3 regions of the Diaphorobacter oryzae DSM 22780 genome follow, and region 2 is predicted to be linked to each of the others. Evidence: predicted binding sites of a transcription regulator. Region 2 holds the regulator's gene; each other region holds the start of a gene.

Region 1 (5,751 bases), on a different contig from region 2:
GCGTCCGTATCAGATGTCCACGTCCACCAGGTCGCCGTGCAGCTCCATGAGCTCGCGCCGCGCGGCGGCCTCGCCCTTGCCCATGAGCTTGGTGATCAACCCCTCGGTGGCCGCGAAGTCGAACGCGCCCAGTTGCACCGGCAGCAGCCGGCGCGTGTCGGGATTGAGCGTGGTTTCCCACAGCTGCTCGGCGTTCATCTCGCCCAGGCCCTTGAAGCGGCTGATCTGGCACTTCTCGCGCGGCACGCCGTCCTTGGCGGCCTTGTCGAGGATGGCGGCCAGTTCGGCCTCGTCCAGCGCATAGACCTTGGCGGCCGGTTTCTTGCCGCGCGCGGGAATGTCGACGCGGAACAGCGGCGGGCGCGCCACGTAGATATGCCCCGCCTCCACCAGCTTGGGAAAGTGGCGGAAGAACAGCGTGAGCAGCAGCACCTGGATGTGCGAGCCGTCCACGTCGGCGTCGGACAGGATGCAGACCTTGCCGTAGCGCAGGCCACTCAGATCCGGTGTGTCGTTCGGGCCGTGCGGATCCACGCCGATGGCCACCGAGATGTCGTGCACCTCGGTGTTGGCGAACAGGCGGTCGCGGTCCACCTCCCAGGTGTTGAGCACCTTGCCGCGCAGCGGCAGGATGGCCTGGCTTTCCTTGTCGCGCCCCATCTTGGCACTGCCGCCGGCCGAGTCGCCCTCCACCAGGAAGACCTCGTTGTAGGCCAGGTCGCGGCTTTCGCAGTCGGTGAGCTTGCCGGGCAGCACGGCCACGCCCGAGCCCTTGCGCTTCTCGACCTTCTGGCCAGCGCGCTGGCGCGTCTGCGCCGCCTTGATGGCGAGTTCGGCCAGCTTCTTGCCGTACTCCACATGCTGGTTCAGCCAGAGTTCGAGCGCGGGGCGCACGAAGCTGGACACCAGCCGCACGGCGTCGCGGGAATTGAGCCGCTCCTTGATCTGGCCCTGGAACTGCGGGTCCAGCACCTTGGCGCTGAGCACATAGCTGGCGCGCGCGAACACGTCCTCGGGCATGAGCTTCACGCCCTTGGGCAGCAGCGAATGCAGCTCGATGAAGCTCTTGACGGCGGTGAACAGGCCGTCGCGCAGGCCGCTCTCGTGCGTGCCGCCGGCGCTGGTGGGAATGAGGTTGACGTAGCTTTCGCGTACGGGCGCGCCTTCCTCGGTGAAGGCCACGCACCATGCGGCGCCCTCGCCCTCGGCGAAGCTCTCGCTGTGGCGGTCGGCAAAGCCCTCGCCCTCGAACAGCGGAATCACCGGATCGAAGGACAGCGTCTGGCCCAGGTAGTCGCGCAGGCCGCCCTTGTACTGCCAGGTCTGGGTGTCGCGCGTCTTCTCGTTGATGAGCTGCACCGTCACGCCGGGCATGAGCACGGCCTTGCTGCGCAGCAGGTGCGTCAGCTCGCCCATGGGCAGTTGGCTCGACTCGAAGTACTTGGCATCGGGCCACACGCGCACCGTCGTGCCCTGCTTGCGCTCGCCCGCCGCCAGGGGGCGCGCCACCAGCGGCTCGGTCACGTCGCCGCCCTCGAACACCAGGCGGGCCACCTGCCCCTCGCGGTGCGTGGTCGCCTCCAGCCGCGTGGCCAGGGCATTGGTCACCGACACGCCCACGCCGTGCAGGCCACCCGAGAAGCTGTAGGCCCCGCCCTTGCCCTTGTCGAACTTGCCGCCCGCGTGCAGCCGGGTGAACACCAGTTCGATCACCGGCGCGCGTTCCTCGGGGTGCATGCCGAACGGGATGCCGCGGCCGTCGTCCTCCACGCTGACCGAGCCGTCGGCATGCAGCGTGACCTTGACGCGCTTGCAGTGGCCGGCCAGGGCCTCGTCGGCCGCGTTGTCCAGCACCTCCTGCAGGATGTGCAGGGGGTTGTCGGTGCGGGTGTACATGCCGGGCCGCTGCTTGACGGGCTCCAGGCCCTTGAGGACGCGGATCGAACCTTCGGAGTAATCGCTGGCGGAAGTGGATGCGGGTTTGACTGCCATGGCGGCGGATTGTAGTGCTGGATATAAAACCAGGATGGCAGTATTTCCGGCCGCCCACGGCCCGCCTCCAGCGGGTACTGCGGGTTTTCGCTACATTCGCCGGATGCACAACGAAATGCGAAAACTGTCCATGGCCCAGGTGCTGATTTGCGGCGCCGCCATCGTCACCCTCTCCATGGGCATCCGGCACGGCTTCGGCCTGTGGCTGCAGCCGGTCACGCAGGACATGGGGTGGACGCGCCAGACCTTCGCCCTGGCCATGGCCATCCAGAACCTGTCCTGGGGCCTCTTCGGCATCGTCGGCGGCATGCTGGCCGACCGGCTGGGTGCGTTTCGCGTGCTCATCGGCGGGGCCGGGCTCTACGCACTGGGCCTGGCGGGCATGGCGCTGTCGCCCACGCCGCTGCTGTTTGCGCTGACCACGGGCGTGCTGATCGGCGCCGCCCAGGCCGGCACCACCTACGCCATCATCTACGGCGTGCTGGGCCGGCAGATCTCGGCCGAGCGGCGCTCATGGGCCATGGGCGTGGCGGCGGCCGCCGGCTCGTTCGGCCAGTTCCTCATGGTGCCGCTGGAGGGCCAGCTCATCCTGCGCCTGGGCTGGCAGGAGGCGCTGCTGGTGCTGTCGGCCATGGTGCTGCTGATCGTGCCGCTGGCCTTCGGCCTGCGCGAGCCGGGCTTCCATGGCAGCGCCCCCGTCAAACGCACCCAGAGCGTGGGCGAGGCCTTTGCCGAGGCCCTGCGCTACCCCAGCTTCCTGCTGCTCACGGCGGGCTATTTCGTCTGCGGCTTCCAGGTGGTGTTCATCGGCGTGCACATGCCCAGCTACCTCAAGGACCAGGGGCTAACGCCCCAGGTGGCCAGCTACGCGCTGGCGCTGATCGGGCTGTTCAACGTCTTCGGCACCTACATCGCGGGCTCGCTGGGCCAGCGAATGCCGAAGCGCCACATCCTGGCGTTCATCTACTTCGCCCGCGCCGTGGTCATCACCATCTTTCTGCTGGTTCCGCTGTCGCCGATGTCGGTCTACGTGTTCTCCGCCGTGATCGGGGCGCTGTGGCTGTCCACCGTGCCGCCCACGAACGCCGCCGTGGCGCAGATCTTCGGCGTGCAGCACCTGTCCATGCTCAGCGGCTTCGTGTTCTTCAGCCACCAGATCGGCAGCTTCCTGGGCGTGTGGCTTGGCGGCTACCTGTACGACCGCATGGGCAGCTATGACATCGTCTGGTACCTGGCCATCGTACTGGGCGTCCTGGCCGGCCTGGTGAATCTGCCGGTGCGCGAGGGGGCCATCCCGCGCGCCGTGCCACAAGGGGCACGCGCATGATCACGCCAACCAGCCGCTGGGCCCGTCTAGCCGCCTTGACAGCCGCCGTGCTGGTGCTCTTGGCCGTGTTTGCCCTGTATACGCAGCCAGAGTTCATGCTGACGCTGGCGGACCAGGTCTGGGCCTGCTTCTGATGCCAAACACCACCCCCATCCCCCCACACCACGGCGAGCAGCCCCCGTCCGACTGGATCCGGCGCTGGTCGCATCTGGTGCCCCCTGGCGGCGACGTGCTGGACGTGGCCTGCGGCCTGGGCCGTCACATGCGCTGGTTTTATGAACAAAATCACCCTGTAACGGGCGTAGATACAGCGCAAAAAGCTATTAATTCAATAGCAAACTGGGGAGAAGCCATCACCGCCGACCTCGAAGCCGACCCCTGGCCCCTGCCGGGCCGCCGCTTCGCCTGCGTGGTGGTCACCAACTACCTCTGGCGTCCCCTGCTGCCCACCCTCTTGGACAGCGTGGCGCCGGGTGGCGTGCTGCTCTACGAAACCTTCGCCCAGGGCAACGAAACCGTGGGCCGGCCCGCACGCCCCGAATTCCTGCTGCGCCCCGGCGAGCTGCTGCAGGCCTGCAGCGGGCTGCGCGTGGTGGCCTACGAAGACGGTTTCCTCGATGCCCCCGCGCGCTTCGTGCAGCGCATCGCAGCCGTGCGCGAGCCGCTACCCGCGTATGGCCCGGTGCGCAGGCCGCTGTAACAATGGCCTGCCCGGAGGGACTCGAACCCCCGACCTATTGCTTAGAAGGCAATTGCTCTATCCAGTTGAGCTACGGGCAGGTGTGGCGCGCTGGCGCGCGAACCAGACTGGACGGGCCGCATCATAAACGGGGCGCCCTCCCCGTTCCTTCAAACGGTTGATTTTTCGCGCCAGCCGGCCTGCCGAACCATCGCATGCGCCCAGGTGTAGGACAAGCCCTCAATACCGCGGCCGACCGAGACTTATGCGTTGTCTTGCATACATGAAGCACTGATACTGCACCAGTCGGTCGGACCATAAGGGCTTTCGTCTGATGTGCTGAAAGGGCCTTGGCCCGGCTCGCAAGCACCCCTGTTCCAGCCCTGCCAGGAGGAAGATCATGCTCAAACGATTCTTTGATCCCGGAACCATTTATGCCCGCCGCATCCAGCACAGCCTTGATGAAGCTCGCATGGCCGCACTGGAACACGAGAATGCAGCGGAGCACCACGCCGCCCTGGCCAAGATGTACCGGCACCGCGTTGCGCGTCTGGAAGCGGAACTGACATCGGGAGATGAGCAAGCCGCGCTGGTGATGGGTCCTTCGCAGCTGCCTCGCATTGCAGCATTGAAGAAAAACAAGGAACAGGGCCTGTCCCAGCCGTCCTACTTGGCCCAGGGTTCGGCGGGCTGATGCCCGCGGGCCTGGCATCGTCACAGCGCACTAGCGGCCAACACCTCCGGCCCACACGTGTGGGTCAGGGCTGGTACTTTGGGCAGTCGAGTGGCCGCTCCCCCTTGGGCACCGGGCAGCGGTTGAGTTCAAAGGGAGAAAGGGACAGCAGCGTGGTCAGTGCTCCTGACGCCATGGTGACTATCCAGAAAATGAAGAAGGCAATGGTGTAGACCCCCTGATTCGACAGACCCATGGGCTGGCCGTCAAACCAGTGCAGTGCCTCTGGGTCCACGAAGGCAAACACCACCATCTCCATCACGCCGGCCATGAGAAAGGCAGGCCAGGCTATCCACATCAGTCGCTGTGTCCACATCGCACGCCTCCTTGCAATGGTGACAGCCTAGCACCATGCACCCCGCATGCAAAGGGTGCACGAATCCCTGATTCCCCTTAGAAATGGCACCCGGTCAGCGCGGCTGGTCCTCCACCGGCGTGGCCGCATGGTTGCGCCCCTTCATCGCCGGCGCCATGCTGATGTCCGGGTTTTTGAGGGTCTTGTTGATGTCCAGCCCGCGCTGGTAATAGTCCTCCGCCAGCAGGGGGTCTGGCTGCCTGACGGCCAGCCACAGCGTCACGAAACCGGCGATGATCACGATCACCGGGCCAGCGATCACCAGCCAGACATGGCCATATTTCCACCACGGCTGGGACTCAGGTGCTGCATTCATCAATGGGTTTGCCGACATTGCCGCGAACTCCTTGCCCTGTGCGGGCCATTCAGAAACTGTCATACCACTCCGGTGCACCGGCTCCACGCATTCAGCGCGGCACCAGGAATACCGATTTTTCGGCCACCTGGGCCTTGTCACCCTGGGCCTGTATGTCGAAATACACCGTATGCGACCCAGGCGCAGCAGAGCCATAGGGAATCTGCAAACGCATGGCGACCCAGCGCGACTCGGCAGGCCCGATCTCGACCTCTGCCTCGGAGGCAACCTCCAGCCCATCCAGCCCCCGTGCGCTGATGACATAGCGCTGAGCCCTTTCCGTCGCGTTCATGATCTGCAAGCGGTAGAT
Region 2 (5,751 bases):
TGGAGAAGAACATCCCCGACCTGCAGAAAATGGCCGTGGCCTACATGCCGCTGGGCACGCAGGAGGAGCTGCGCGCCCAGATCATCGACGTGGCCATCGACCGCGCCTTCCTGCAGGAGCCGCTGCCGGCCAACGCGGCGCAGTTTCAGCAGCGTGTGCAGGACGGACGCGGGCGGCTGACGCTGATCGCCAACGAAGTGGCGCGCATGGCCGGCGTGATCCTGGTCGAGTACGCGGCGGCCCAGCGCAAGATCAAGGACACCAAGAACGCCCCCGAGGCCACGGCCGATGCGGCCCAGCAGCTGCAAAGGCTGATGCCCCGCCAGTTCATCGCCGCCGCGCCCTGGGTGCAGTTGCAGCACTACGCGCGCTATCTGAAGGCCATCGTCGCGCGCCTGGACAAGGTGCGTGCCGATCCGGCCCGCGACGCCGCCAAGTTGAAGGAGCTGCAGCCGCTGGAGCAGCGCTACTGGCGCCTGGTGGCCGAGTGCAAGGGCCAGGTGGACGCGCGCATGCAGGAGTACCGCTGGATGCTGGAGGAGCTGCGCGTGAGCTTCTTCGCGCAGGAGCTGCGCACGCCGTACCCGGTCAGCATCAAGCGGCTGGACAAGGTCTGGTTCCAGCTCGCCTCATAGCCTCATAGCGGCTGGCATGCCGCGCCGGCGTCACCTGCCGGGGCGCGGGGGCGGTCAAGGCGCCAGCAGCGCGGCCAGTGCGTCGGCCGACAGATCCCGCGCGGCGCCAAAGCCCGCGACATGGCGCGCGCCCAGCGGCGCGATCTGTACGAAGCGGAAGTCGCCCAGGGCGGTCATGGGCTCGGCCTCGGGGAAGCGCCGCAGGTAGGCCGCCCGGGCCGCGCCGGCCGCCTCTGGCGCCAGCACCGTGGCCCGGCCGTACACCGTGACGCGCTCCAGCGCATGCACCGGCTGGTCTGGCTCCTCGGGCGCGGTGATCAGCAGCGACACCAGGGGCGAGTGCTGCAGATTGCGGCTGTGGGCGGCGAGGGCGCTCACATGGATCAACAGCACCCGAGCAGCGGGGTCGATGGCATAGGGCACGAACGACACCGCGGCGACTTGGCCTGTGGCGCCTGCTTCCGGGGGCGCTGCCTGCAGCGTGCCCAGCGCAGCGGTGCGGCGGCCCTGCAGCAGTTGGCGCAGGGACTGGTCCAGGCGGGATTCATGGGGCATGGCGGTGGGCGGGCGGGGTGCGGTGCCAGCCATTGTAGGAACAGGCCATGCGCTGGGTGCCCGTTCCCGTCATCGCCGGCCGCCAGCACGGCCACGCAGCGGCCATTAAGGCAGGGCGAGCCGCTCCAGCTCTGCGCACACATCGGCCATGCGCCCGGAAATCACCAGGCGGCAGGCGTTGCCTTCGTGGCGGTTCAGGATCACGCGCAGCGGACGGGTCGGCGGTGATGCAGCGGCGCAGCGGGCCAGCTCCCCGGCCGGCGCCAGCCGTGCGCTCTGGCCAACAGGCAGCGGCCTGGCCAAGGCTGGCAGCCGCTGCACGTGCAGGGGGCGCAACGCCGTGGCGCCTGGCACGCCATCGCGCAAGGCTTCCGTACAGGCCCCGGCCACAGGGCGGGAGGCGTGCGACCGCACCCATACGGCGACGCGGCGCAGGGGGCGGTAGAGGGCGGAAAGTGTGGAGAGGGCAAATCCCATGTGAAAACTCCGGCATGCCAGGGGCATGAAGGTGGAACACAGGCAGGATTGCCAAAAAAGCGCGCATCCGCAGGGTTGGCATGCGGCCGCCGCCGGGCGTGATGCCCGCTGCGCACCTCCATGCCAGACGCCCGCCACCTGCGGCGGCGCTCGCACCGGAGGGGTGCGCGCTACATGAGCATGGTGTTGCGGATCAGGCCCACGGCGAGGCCTTCGATCTCGAAGGGCTCGCCGGGCTCGACCCGGATCACGGGGTAGTCGGGGTTCTCGGGCAGCAGCTCGATGGCGCTGCCCGTGCGGCGCAGGCGCTTGACCGTCACGTCGTCCCCCAGTCGGGCGACGATGATCTGCCCGTTGCGCGCCTCGCGCGTGGTCTGCACGGCCAGCAGGTCGCCGTCCATGATGCCGGCGTCGCGCATGGACATGCCGCGCACCTTGAGCAGGTAGTCCGGCTTGTGCGCAAACAGGCTGCCCTCCACGGTGTAGGTCTGGTCCACATGCTCCTGGGCGAGAATGGGCGAGCCTGCGGCGACGCGGCCTATCAGCGGCAGCGTGAGCTGCGACAGGCCGGGAATCGGCAGGCTGAACTGGGTGCCGCGTGCGGCGTTGATGTTGCGCACGGTTTCGCCGCGCAGCCGGATGCCGCGCGAGGTGCCACTCACCAGCTCGATGACGCCCTTGCGCGCCAGGGCCTGCAGGTGCTCTTCGGCGGCGTTGGCGGACTTGAAGCCCAGTTCGGCCGCGATCTCGGCGCGCGTGGGTGGCGCGCCGGTGCGCGCGATGGCGGTCTGGATCAAGTCCAGGATCTGCTGCTGGCGGGCGGTGAGCTTGGGGCTGTCGAGCATGGTGCGATCCAATGCAGGCGGGTGGATGAACAACTGTTTTTTAATCCAGTATCTGTATTTTTAAACAGTTTCCAAAGGGATGCAAGTGGGACAAGACAGAAAAATCGTGGTGCTGGGCACCGGGGGCACGATTGCCGGCACGTCCAACGTGCCCGGTGCCAACGTGGGCTACACGGCGGCGCAGATCGGCGTGGCGCAGCTGCTGGCCGCCGTGCCCGGCCTGGCGCAGGCGGCGGGCGGCGTGCTGGAGGCCGAGCAGCTCGCGCAGCTCGACAGCAAGGACATGGGTTTCGATGTCTGGACGCGCCTGGCGCAGCGCTGCGCGGCGCTGCTGGCCGACCCGGCGGTGGCCGGCATCGTCGTCACGCATGGCACCGACACGCTGGAGGAAACGGCCTGGCTGCTGCACAACCTGCTGGACGCAACCAAGCCGGTGGTGCTGACCTGTGCCATGCGTCCGGCCACCGCGCTCGCGCCGGACGGGCCGCAGAACCTGCTCGACGCGGTGACGCTGGCGGCAGAGGCGTCGGCGCGCGGCGTGCTGGTGGTGGCCGCGGGCGTGGTGCACGGCGCGCGCGAGGTGAGCAAGGTGCATCCGCTGCGGCTGGACGCCTTTGAGTCGAGCGACGTGGGCCCCCTGGGCTGGATAGAGGCGGGGCGCGTGCGCTGGGCGCGCGGCTGCGCACCCCAGGCGGGCGTGCCGCTCCATGGCGCGCTGGTGCCGGCCCTGGACGGCGTGGCCTGGCCGCGGGTGGACATCGTGATGAGCCATGCCGGCGCCGACGGCAGGCTGGTGGACTGTCTGGTGCACGGGCAGGTGCAGGGCATCGTGGCGGCCGCTACGGGCGATGGCACGCTGCACCATGCCCTGGAGGCCGCCCTGGCGCGCGCCGCGGCCGCCGGCGTGCAGGTGCGCGTGGCGTCGCGCTGCCCGCAGGGGCGCATGGTGAGCCTGCGCGATGCGCCGTGGCGCGACGCGGACGGGCTCAGCCCCGTGAAGGCCCGTGTGAGCCTGCTGCTGGAGCTGATGCAGGCGGCCATCGCCCAGGCCTGAGAAACCACGCGCCACAAACCACAACGCCCCGCAGAGCGGGGCGTTGTGCCATGGGGGCGGGGCGGATCAGCTCGCCAGGGCCTCGAAGGCGCGTGCGGTGATCTCTTCCACGCTGCCCGTGCCCTGGATGGCGCGGTACTTGGGGGCTCCGGCGGGGTCGGTTTGGGCCCAGCCGGAGTAGTAGTCCACCAGCGGGCGCGTCTGGTCGCTGTAGACCTGCAGGCGCTTCTTCACGGTTTCTTCCTTGTCGTCCTCGCGCTGCACCAGGGGTTCGCCGGTCACGTCGTCCAGGCCCTCCACCTTGGGCGGGTTGAACTTGACGTGGTAGGTGCGGCCCGAGGCGGGGTGCGAGCGGCGGCCGCTCATGCGTTCGATGATGGCGTCGAACGGTACGTCGATTTCCAGCACGTAGTCCAGCTTCACGCCGGCGGCCTTCATGGCGTCGGCCTGGGGGATGGTGCGCGGGAAGCCGTCGAACAGGAAGCCCTGGGCGCAATCCGCTTCGGCGATGCGCTCCTTCACCAGATTGATGATCAGGTCATCGCTCACGAGCTGGCCGGCGTCCATGACGGCCTTGGCCTGCAGACCAAGGGGCGTGCCGGCCTTGACGGCGGCGCGCAGCATGTCGCCCGTGGAGATTTGCGGAATGCCGAATTTCTGGCAGATGAACGCGGCCTGCGTGCCCTTTCCGGCGCCGGGAGCGCCGAGCAGAATCAGTCTCATGGATGTCCTCTTGTGTTTTGAAATCAGCGGGCACGGCTGCCGCCGGCGCGCCTGCGCGGGACATGTGCTCTTGAGGCGGTCAAGGATAGCACGCGTGGCATGCACGAGACTGACGCGCGCCGGAGCGGCGCCAGGAGGCGCGGGCTAGGCGGCTAGCAGGGCGCGCACGCGTTCCAGGTCGGCGGGCGTGTCCACGCCGGGGCCGGGGGGGCTGCCGGTCACATGCACGGCGATGCGGTGCCCGTGCCAGAGGGCGCGCAGCTGCTCCAGCGCCTCCAGCATCTCCGTGGGGGCGGGCGGCAGCTGCGGAAAGCGGCGCAGAAAGCCCGCGCGGTAGCTGTAGATGCCGACATGGCGCAGCGGCGCGAAGCCCGCGGGCACGCCCTGGCCCTGCTGCCACCAGGCGCTGCCCGCGGCGTGGTCGCGCGCGTGCGGGATGGGGGCGCGGCTGAAGTAATGCGCCAGGCCCTGTGCGTCCAGCACCACCTTCACCACGTTGGGGTTGGCAAAGTCGGCTGCACTGTCGATGGCATGGGCGGCCGTGCCCATGCTGGCGTCGGCGCGGTGGTGCAGCAGCGCGGCCACGGCGTTGATCAGCTGCGGGTCGATGAGCGGCTCGTCGCCCTGCACGTTGACTACGATGTCGTCGCCCTGCAGGCCTAGCAGCTCGCAGGCCTCGGCCAGGCGGTCGCTGCCGCTGGCGTGGTCGGTGCGGGTGAGCAGGGCCTCCACGCCGTGGGTGCGGCAGGCGTCGACGATGCGGGCGTCGTCGGCAGCCACCACGCAGCGCTGCGCGCCGCTGCGGGCGGCGCGGCGCGCCACATGCACCACCATGGGCAGGCCGGCGATGTCGGCCAGCGGCTTGTCGGGCAGGCGGGTGGAGGCCAGGCGCGCCGGTATCAGCACCGTGAACGGCGCGGCGGCGATCACTGCTCCAGCTCCTCGTCGGTCAGGGTGCGGGCTTCGTTTTCCAGCAGCACGGGAATGCCGTCGCGCACGGGGTAGGCCAGGCGCGCGCTGCGCGAGATGAGTTCCTGGTGTTCGCGGTCATAGGTTAGCGGGCCCTTGGTGACGGGGCAGACCAGCAGTTCAAGCAGTTTGGGGTCCATGGTGTTCCTCAGAACGTGTGCACGCTCTCAATGGCGTGGCGATGATAGCGATGCCAGGCGCTGGTCCAGCGCGGCGTAGAAGGCCGGCGCGATCTCCAGGGCCAGCGGCACGGCCAGGGCGTCGGGGTGCGCGGGCCAGAGCTTGATGGCGTCCTTTTCGGTGCAAACAAGCCTTTCACGCTTGTCTGGTAATCGTTTCCAGCTATGAAAATCATAGTGATCCGGCAGTGCCTCTTCGGTGGCGGGTGCCAGACCCTGGGCGCGCAGCATGGCAAAGAAATCCTGGGGCCGGGCGATGGCCGCGAGCGCGTGCAGGGGCTCGCCGCGCAGCTGCGCCAGCGGCACGCGGCGGC
Region 3 (5,751 bases), on a different contig from region 2:
TGCGGCGCAGCTCCTGCAGCACGCGCTGGGTTCCCAGGCGCGCGGCGCGACGGTGCACCACGGACTCGGCCACGCGCTCGGCGTTGATGAAGTCCTTGGCCTGCAGCTCGTCGAGCAGCGCGGCCAGGTCCTCGCCCTCCTGTACATGGCGCGCCAGCTTGGCCTGCAGCTCGTTGCGCGAATGCTCGCGCTGGGCCAGCAGGCGCAGCGCGCGGGCCTTGAGGGAGGGCGTGGCAAATCCCATGGTTGCTCTAATAAAAATAGCTGCCAGCGCTTGTCTCACAAGCGCTGGAGGCGGTTTTCATCGCAAATCCAGCGGGACAGGGTCAGGCCTCGGCGTCGCCGGCCTTGTCGGCCTTCTTGCCGCGCGCGGGCTTGTCCTCGGGGGCGCTGGCCGGGGTGGCCGTGGGCAGCAGGGCAATGCCCAGGCTGTCGCGCACCTTGTTTTCGATCTCCACGGCCAGGCCGGGGTTCTCGCGCAGGAATTCGCGCGCGTTGTCGCGGCCCTGGCCGATCTTCTCGCCGTTGTAGGCGTACCAGGCGCCGCTCTTTTCGAGGATGCGCGCGTTCACGCCCATGTCGATGATCTCGCCCTCGCGCGAGATGCCCTCGCCGAACAGGATGTCGAACTCGGCCTGCTTGAACGGGGGCGAGACCTTGTTCTTCACCACCTTCACGCGGGTCTCGTTGCCGATGGCCTCGTCGCCCTTCTTGATGGTGCCAATGCGGCGGATGTCCAGGCGCACCGAGGCGTAGAACTTCAGCGCGTTGCCGCCGGTCGTGGTCTCGGGGCTGCCGAACATCACGCCGATCTTCATGCGGATCTGGTTGATGAAGATGACCATGCAGTTGGTCTTCTTGATCGTGGCCGTGAGCTTGCGCAGCGCCTGGCTCATCAGGCGGGCCTGCAGGCCGGGCAGGGCGTCGCCCATCTCGCCCTCGATTTCGGCCTTGGGCGTGAGCGCGGCGACCGAGTCCACGACGATCAGGTCCACGGCGCCGGAGCGCACCAGGCTGTCCACGATCTCCAGCGCCTGCTCGCCGGTGTCGGGCTGGCTGATGAGCAGCTCGGGCAGCTGCACGCCCAGCTTGCTGGCGTACTGCACATCCAGCGCATGCTCGGCGTCGACGAAGGCGCAGGTGCCGCCCTGCTTTTGCATCTCGGCGATGACCTGCAGCGTCAGCGTGGTCTTGCCCGAACTTTCCGGGCCGTAGATCTCGATCACGCGGCCGCGCGGCAGGCCGCCTACGCCCAGCGCCACGTCCAGGCCCAGCGAGCCGGTGGAAACCACCTGGATGTCCTCGATGGCCTCGCCCTCGCCCAGGCGCATGATGGTGCCCTTGCCGAACTGCTTCTCGATCTGGGCGAGTGCGGCCTGCAGGGCCTTGGCCTTTTCGCTGTTGGCGGCGGCGTTGCCTTTGACGGTGGCGTCCATGGAATGCTCCTTCGGGTCTGGAATCGGGGTGGTTCGGTAGGGCCGGGCTGCCACTGTTTTCAATGACAGGCTGGATGCTTGAACAGTAGTCTATGGGCGTCTGCCGATTGTTCCAACGAATTTTTGGTCAGTTTGGCTGACAATTGAGCCATGAGTGCTCTCCCCCTGCCCGACGACCGCTGGCGCCAGACGCATCTGGGCCGCATGCTGGGACATGCCATGCGCCGCTTCGACGCGCGCGTGCTGCAGCTCATGGCGCGCAACGTGGAGGTGCCGCTGGCGCTGTCCAACCTGGCGGCGCGCGACCAGGTGAGCGCGGCGCACATCCACATCACGCGGCATCTGTCGCTGGCGGGCGACCGGCTGACCGACCTGGCCGAGCGCGCCGGCATGGCCAAGCAGTCCATGGCCGGCCTGGTGGACCAGTGCGTGGCCTGGGGCCTGGTCACGCGCGAGAGCGATCCGCACGACGCCCGTGCGCGGCGGGTCTGCTTCACGCCCACGGGGCTGGCGTGGCTGGAGGCCTTCCGCGCCGCGGTGGCGCAGGCGGAGGCGGAGTTCCGCGCCGAGGTGGGCCCGGAGGTGGCCACGGTGGTCGCGCTGGGGCTGGAGGCCTACGCGGGTGGCGGTACGGCCTAGAATTTGGCCCAAATTCAAGGCCCGAGGCGCACCCGCAGCGCCTGGGCACCACAGGAGATATCCCCATGCGCATCCTCATTGCCGAAGACGACCAGGTGCTCGCCGACGGGCTCCTGCGCACGCTGCGCGGCTCGGGGGCCGTGGTGGACCATGTGGCCAGCGGCACCGAGGTCGATGCCGCGCTCATGACCAACAACGAGTTCGACCTGCTGATCCTCGACCTGGGCCTGCCCCGGATGCACGGGCTGGAGGTCTTGAAGCGCCTGCGCGGGCGCGGCTCGGCCCTGCCGGTGCTGATCCTCACCGCGGCCGACAGCGTGGATGAGCGCGTCAAGGGCCTGGACCTGGGGGCCGACGACTACATGGCCAAGCCGTTCGCGCTGTCCGAGCTGGAGGCGCGCGTGCGCGCGCTCACGCGCCGCGGCATGGGCGGTACCAGCAGCGCCATCAAGCACGGGCCCCTGGTGTACGACCAGGCCGGGCGCGTGGCCACCATCGACGGCAAGATGGTCGAGCTGTCGGCGCGCGAGCTGGGCCTGCTGGAGGTGCTGCTGCAGCGCGCCGGCCGCCTGGTGAGCAAGGAGCAGCTCGTGGAGCGCCTGTGCGAGTGGGGCGAGGAGGTGAGCAACAACGCCATCGAGGTCTACATCCACCGCCTGCGCAAGAAGATCGAGCGCGGCCCCATCCGCATCGCCACCGTGCGCGGCCTGGGCTACTGCCTGGAGAAAATCCCCAGCTGACGCTATTAAATAAATAGCTATTCACGCTTGATGGGCGGGCGCTGATGGCCTGAAACACTACATACCAGCAGGGCCGGCACTTGAAAATCTTCCAGCGCGAGCAGCGCTCCCTCTTCGGCGAAATCCTGGACTGGATGCTCACGCCGCTGCTGCTGCTGTGGCCCGTGAGCCTGGCGCTCACCTGGCTGGTGGCCCAGGGCCTAGCCAACAAGCCCTTTGACCGGGCGCTCGAGTACAACGCCCATGCGCTGGCGCAGCTCGTCACCGTGCAGGACGGCAGGGTGCTGTTCAACCTGCCCCAGCCCGCCAGCGAGATCCTGCGCGCCGACGAGTCCGACATCGTGTACTACCAGGTGCTCTCGCCCACGGGCGAGCACCTGTCGGGCGAGCGCGACCTGCCGCTGCCGCCGCCTGATGAGCGCACCTTCTCCGGCGAGGTGCGGCTGCGCGACGCCGAGCTGCGCGGCATCGACATCCGCGTGGCCTACATCTGGGTGCGCGTGCCCCTGCCCGACGCGCCCGCCGCGCTGGTGCAGGTGGCCGAGACGCGCGCCAAGCGCAGCGTGCTGGCCACCGAGATCATCAAGGGCGTGATGCTGCCGCAGTTCGTCATCCTGCCGCTGGCCGTGCTGCTGGTGTGGCTGGCGCTGGCGCGGGGCATCAAGCCGCTGCACCAGCTGGAGGAGCGCATCCGCGCGCGCAAGCCCGACGACCTCTCGCCGCTGGACCACAAGGCCGTGCCCATGGAGGTGGCGCCGCTGGTGGACTCGGTGAACGACCTGCTGGGCCGCCTGCAGGACTCCATCGCCACGCAAAAGCGCTTCCTGGCCGACGCCGCGCACCAGCTCAAGACGCCGCTGGCCGGCCTGCGCATGCAGGCCGACCTGGCGCAGCGCGAGGGCACGAGCACGGAGGAACTCAAGCAGTCGCTCAAGCAGATCGGGCGCTCGTCCATCCGCGCCACGCACACCGTCAACCAGCTGCTGGCGCTGGCGCGCGCCGAGGGCGGCAGCGCCGTGGTGCAGCGTCAGCCCACCGACCTGGCGCGGCTGGTGATCGAGGTGGTGGAGGGCAGCGTGCCGCGCGCCATGGACAAGCACATCGACCTGGGCTACGACGGCGCCGAACCCGGAACGCCCGGCGTGTGGGTGGACGGCAACCCCACACTGCTCAAGGAACTGGTGCGCAACCTGGTGGACAACGCCATCAACTACACGCCGTCGAGCATGGAGCGGCCCGGCGTGGTCACCGCCCGCGTGCTGCCCGATACCTTCGGGCGCGTGGTGCTGCTGCAGGTGGAAGACTCCGGCCCCGGCGTGCCCGAGGCCGAGCGCGAGCTGGTGTTCCAGCCCTTCTACCGCGCCCTGGGCTCCGAAGCCGACGGCTCCGGCCTGGGCCTGCCCATCGTGCGCGAGATCGCCCGCCAGCATGGCGCCGAGGTGCAGCTGGAGGAAGTGCGCCCCGGCGCCACCATGCCGGGCGCGCGCTTCAGCGTGCGCTTTGCTGCGCGCTGAGTCTGCCGGCCGCGCGGCTCATTTCCTCATGCTCAGGCGGCTGACCTCGGCCTGGAACTCGGGGCCGTCGCGCATGCGGTGGTATTCGGCCAGCCGGCGCTCATAGGCCGGGTCGCCGGCGTAGGTGCTCTCGCCCATCTGGTAGTCGCGCAGGCCCGCGCGGCTCCACAGGTTCAGATCGGCCAGCACCTCGGCGCGGGTCATGGCGGCGCCCTGCTGGGTCATGGGTTCCATGCCAAACCATTCCTCCTGCGACGGGATGGCGGCGAAGGCGGCGCCGGCCCACGCGGCGGCGGCAATGGCGGCGATGGCGACGGGTTTGTAGGTGTTCTTCATGGCAGTGCCTCTTTATGGTGGGGGCCTTGCAGGGTGGCTTGGCACCCTGCAAGACTGAAAGTGTCTGCCGCTGCGTTCGCCGCGTCAGTGCGCAAACGCACCGGCTGGCGCAGGTGGCCCGGCCCTAGCGGGCGGGCGCGACCCACAGCGCCGAGGGCCTGCGCACCTGCAGCACCTGCAGCGGCTGCAAGCGCCCGCGCACCTGCACCGCCACGGGCGGACCCAGCCGCTGCGCCACGCCGGCCAGGCGTGCCGCGTCGAGCGACAGCACCAGCCGCGCCCCGGCCGCCTTGGCGTGGTCCTGCAGCCGGCTGGCGGTGTTGACCACCTCGCCCACGGCGGTGAAGGTGGTCGCGTCCGCATACCCCACGCGGCCCACGGCCACGCGGCCCGCGTGCAGGCCCATGCAAAAGTCCAGCGGCTGGCCGAACTGCGCGCCGAAGGTCTCGCCCCAGGCCTCCATGCGCTGCTCGATGAGCGCCGCCGCCTGCACCGCCTGGCAGCAGGCGGTGGGCAGGTCGGCCTGCAGGCCGAAGATGGCCATCACGCTGTCGCCGACGCACTGGTTGGCCAGCCCCCCACAGTCGTGCACCGCCGCGCCCACGCGGGCGAAATACTGGTCCAGCACCCAGGCCAGATCGACGGGCCACTGCCGCTGCGCCAGGTCCGACCAGCGCCGCAGGTCCACGAAGAGGATGGCCGCCTGGCGCTCCTCGCCCTGGTGCGCGGCCGCGTGCAGCAGCGGCGTGACCGCGATGTCGCCCCGCGGGCGCAGCTGGCAGGCCAGGCGCACGTCGGCTGGGGCCCGCACGCGCTCCAGCGTCAGGCGCTCGTCGCGCAGCGGCTCGGGCAGATGGCCCGCCGGCCCCTGCACGCGCACGCGGCAGGTGGAGCAGCGCGCCTGCCCGCCGCACAGCGACAGGTGCGCGATGCCGTGCGCGCGGCTGGCCTCCAGCACGCTGAAGCCGCGTGGCACCTGCACCGCGCGGCCGGGGTAGCGCAGGGTGATGGGGCCGCCGGCGCGCCGCCGGCGCGCGCCGTTCCAGGCGTGGCGCAGCGCCAGCAGGGCGGCCAGTGCCAGCAGCC

Evidence for each region. Region 2 encodes LexA, which represses DNA repair genes until DNA is damaged. Its sites were predicted from a motif close to ACTGTATNNNNATACAGT; they were not measured.
Region 1: the regulator LexA is predicted to act here: its motif matches at 2,009-2,026, upstream of BP68_RS12080 (DNA topoisomerase IV subunit B).
Region 3: the regulator LexA is predicted to act here: its motif matches at 1,506-1,523, upstream of recA (recombinase RecA).

The regions. Positions count from the first base shown of each region.
Region 1 covers NZ_JCANUL010000006.1:188,232-193,982, reverse strand. The annotation lists gene BP68_RS12080 (DNA topoisomerase IV subunit B) at 10-1,992, opposite strand; gene BP68_RS12075 (MFS transporter) at 2,096-3,319, shown strand; gene BP68_RS12070 (hypothetical protein) at 3,316-3,453, shown strand; gene BP68_RS12065 (class I SAM-dependent methyltransferase) at 3,453-4,019, shown strand; tRNA gene BP68_RS12060 (tRNA-Arg) at 4,023-4,099, opposite strand; gene BP68_RS12055 (hypothetical protein) at 4,399-4,692, shown strand; gene BP68_RS12050 (hypothetical protein) at 4,757-5,047, opposite strand; gene BP68_RS12045 (FixH family protein) at 5,142-5,420, opposite strand; gene ccoG (cytochrome c oxidase accessory protein CcoG) at 5,494-5,751, opposite strand, start outside.
Region 2 covers NZ_JCANUL010000001.1:140,546-146,296, forward strand. The annotation lists gene hrpA (ATP-dependent RNA helicase HrpA) at 1-635, shown strand, start outside; gene BP68_RS00675 (pyridoxamine 5'-phosphate oxidase family protein) at 690-1,190, opposite strand; gene BP68_RS00680 (hypothetical protein) at 1,296-1,667, opposite strand; gene lexA (transcriptional repressor LexA) at 1,838-2,512, opposite strand; gene BP68_RS00690 (asparaginase) at 2,592-3,566, shown strand; gene adk (adenylate kinase) at 3,633-4,289, opposite strand; gene kdsB (3-deoxy-manno-octulosonate cytidylyltransferase) at 4,434-5,219, opposite strand; gene BP68_RS00705 (Trm112 family protein) at 5,216-5,398, opposite strand; gene lpxK (tetraacyldisaccharide 4'-kinase) at 5,426-5,751, opposite strand, start outside.
Region 3 covers NZ_JCANUL010000002.1:212,710-218,460, forward strand. The annotation lists gene recX (recombination regulator RecX) at 1-244, opposite strand, end outside; gene recA (recombinase RecA) at 327-1,436, opposite strand; gene BP68_RS04180 (MarR family winged helix-turn-helix transcriptional regulator) at 1,587-2,075, shown strand; gene BP68_RS04185 (response regulator) at 2,141-2,815, shown strand; gene BP68_RS04190 (sensor histidine kinase) at 2,896-4,329, shown strand; gene BP68_RS04195 (DUF4148 domain-containing protein) at 4,348-4,665, opposite strand; gene BP68_RS04200 (adenylate/guanylate cyclase domain-containing protein) at 4,790-5,751, opposite strand, start outside.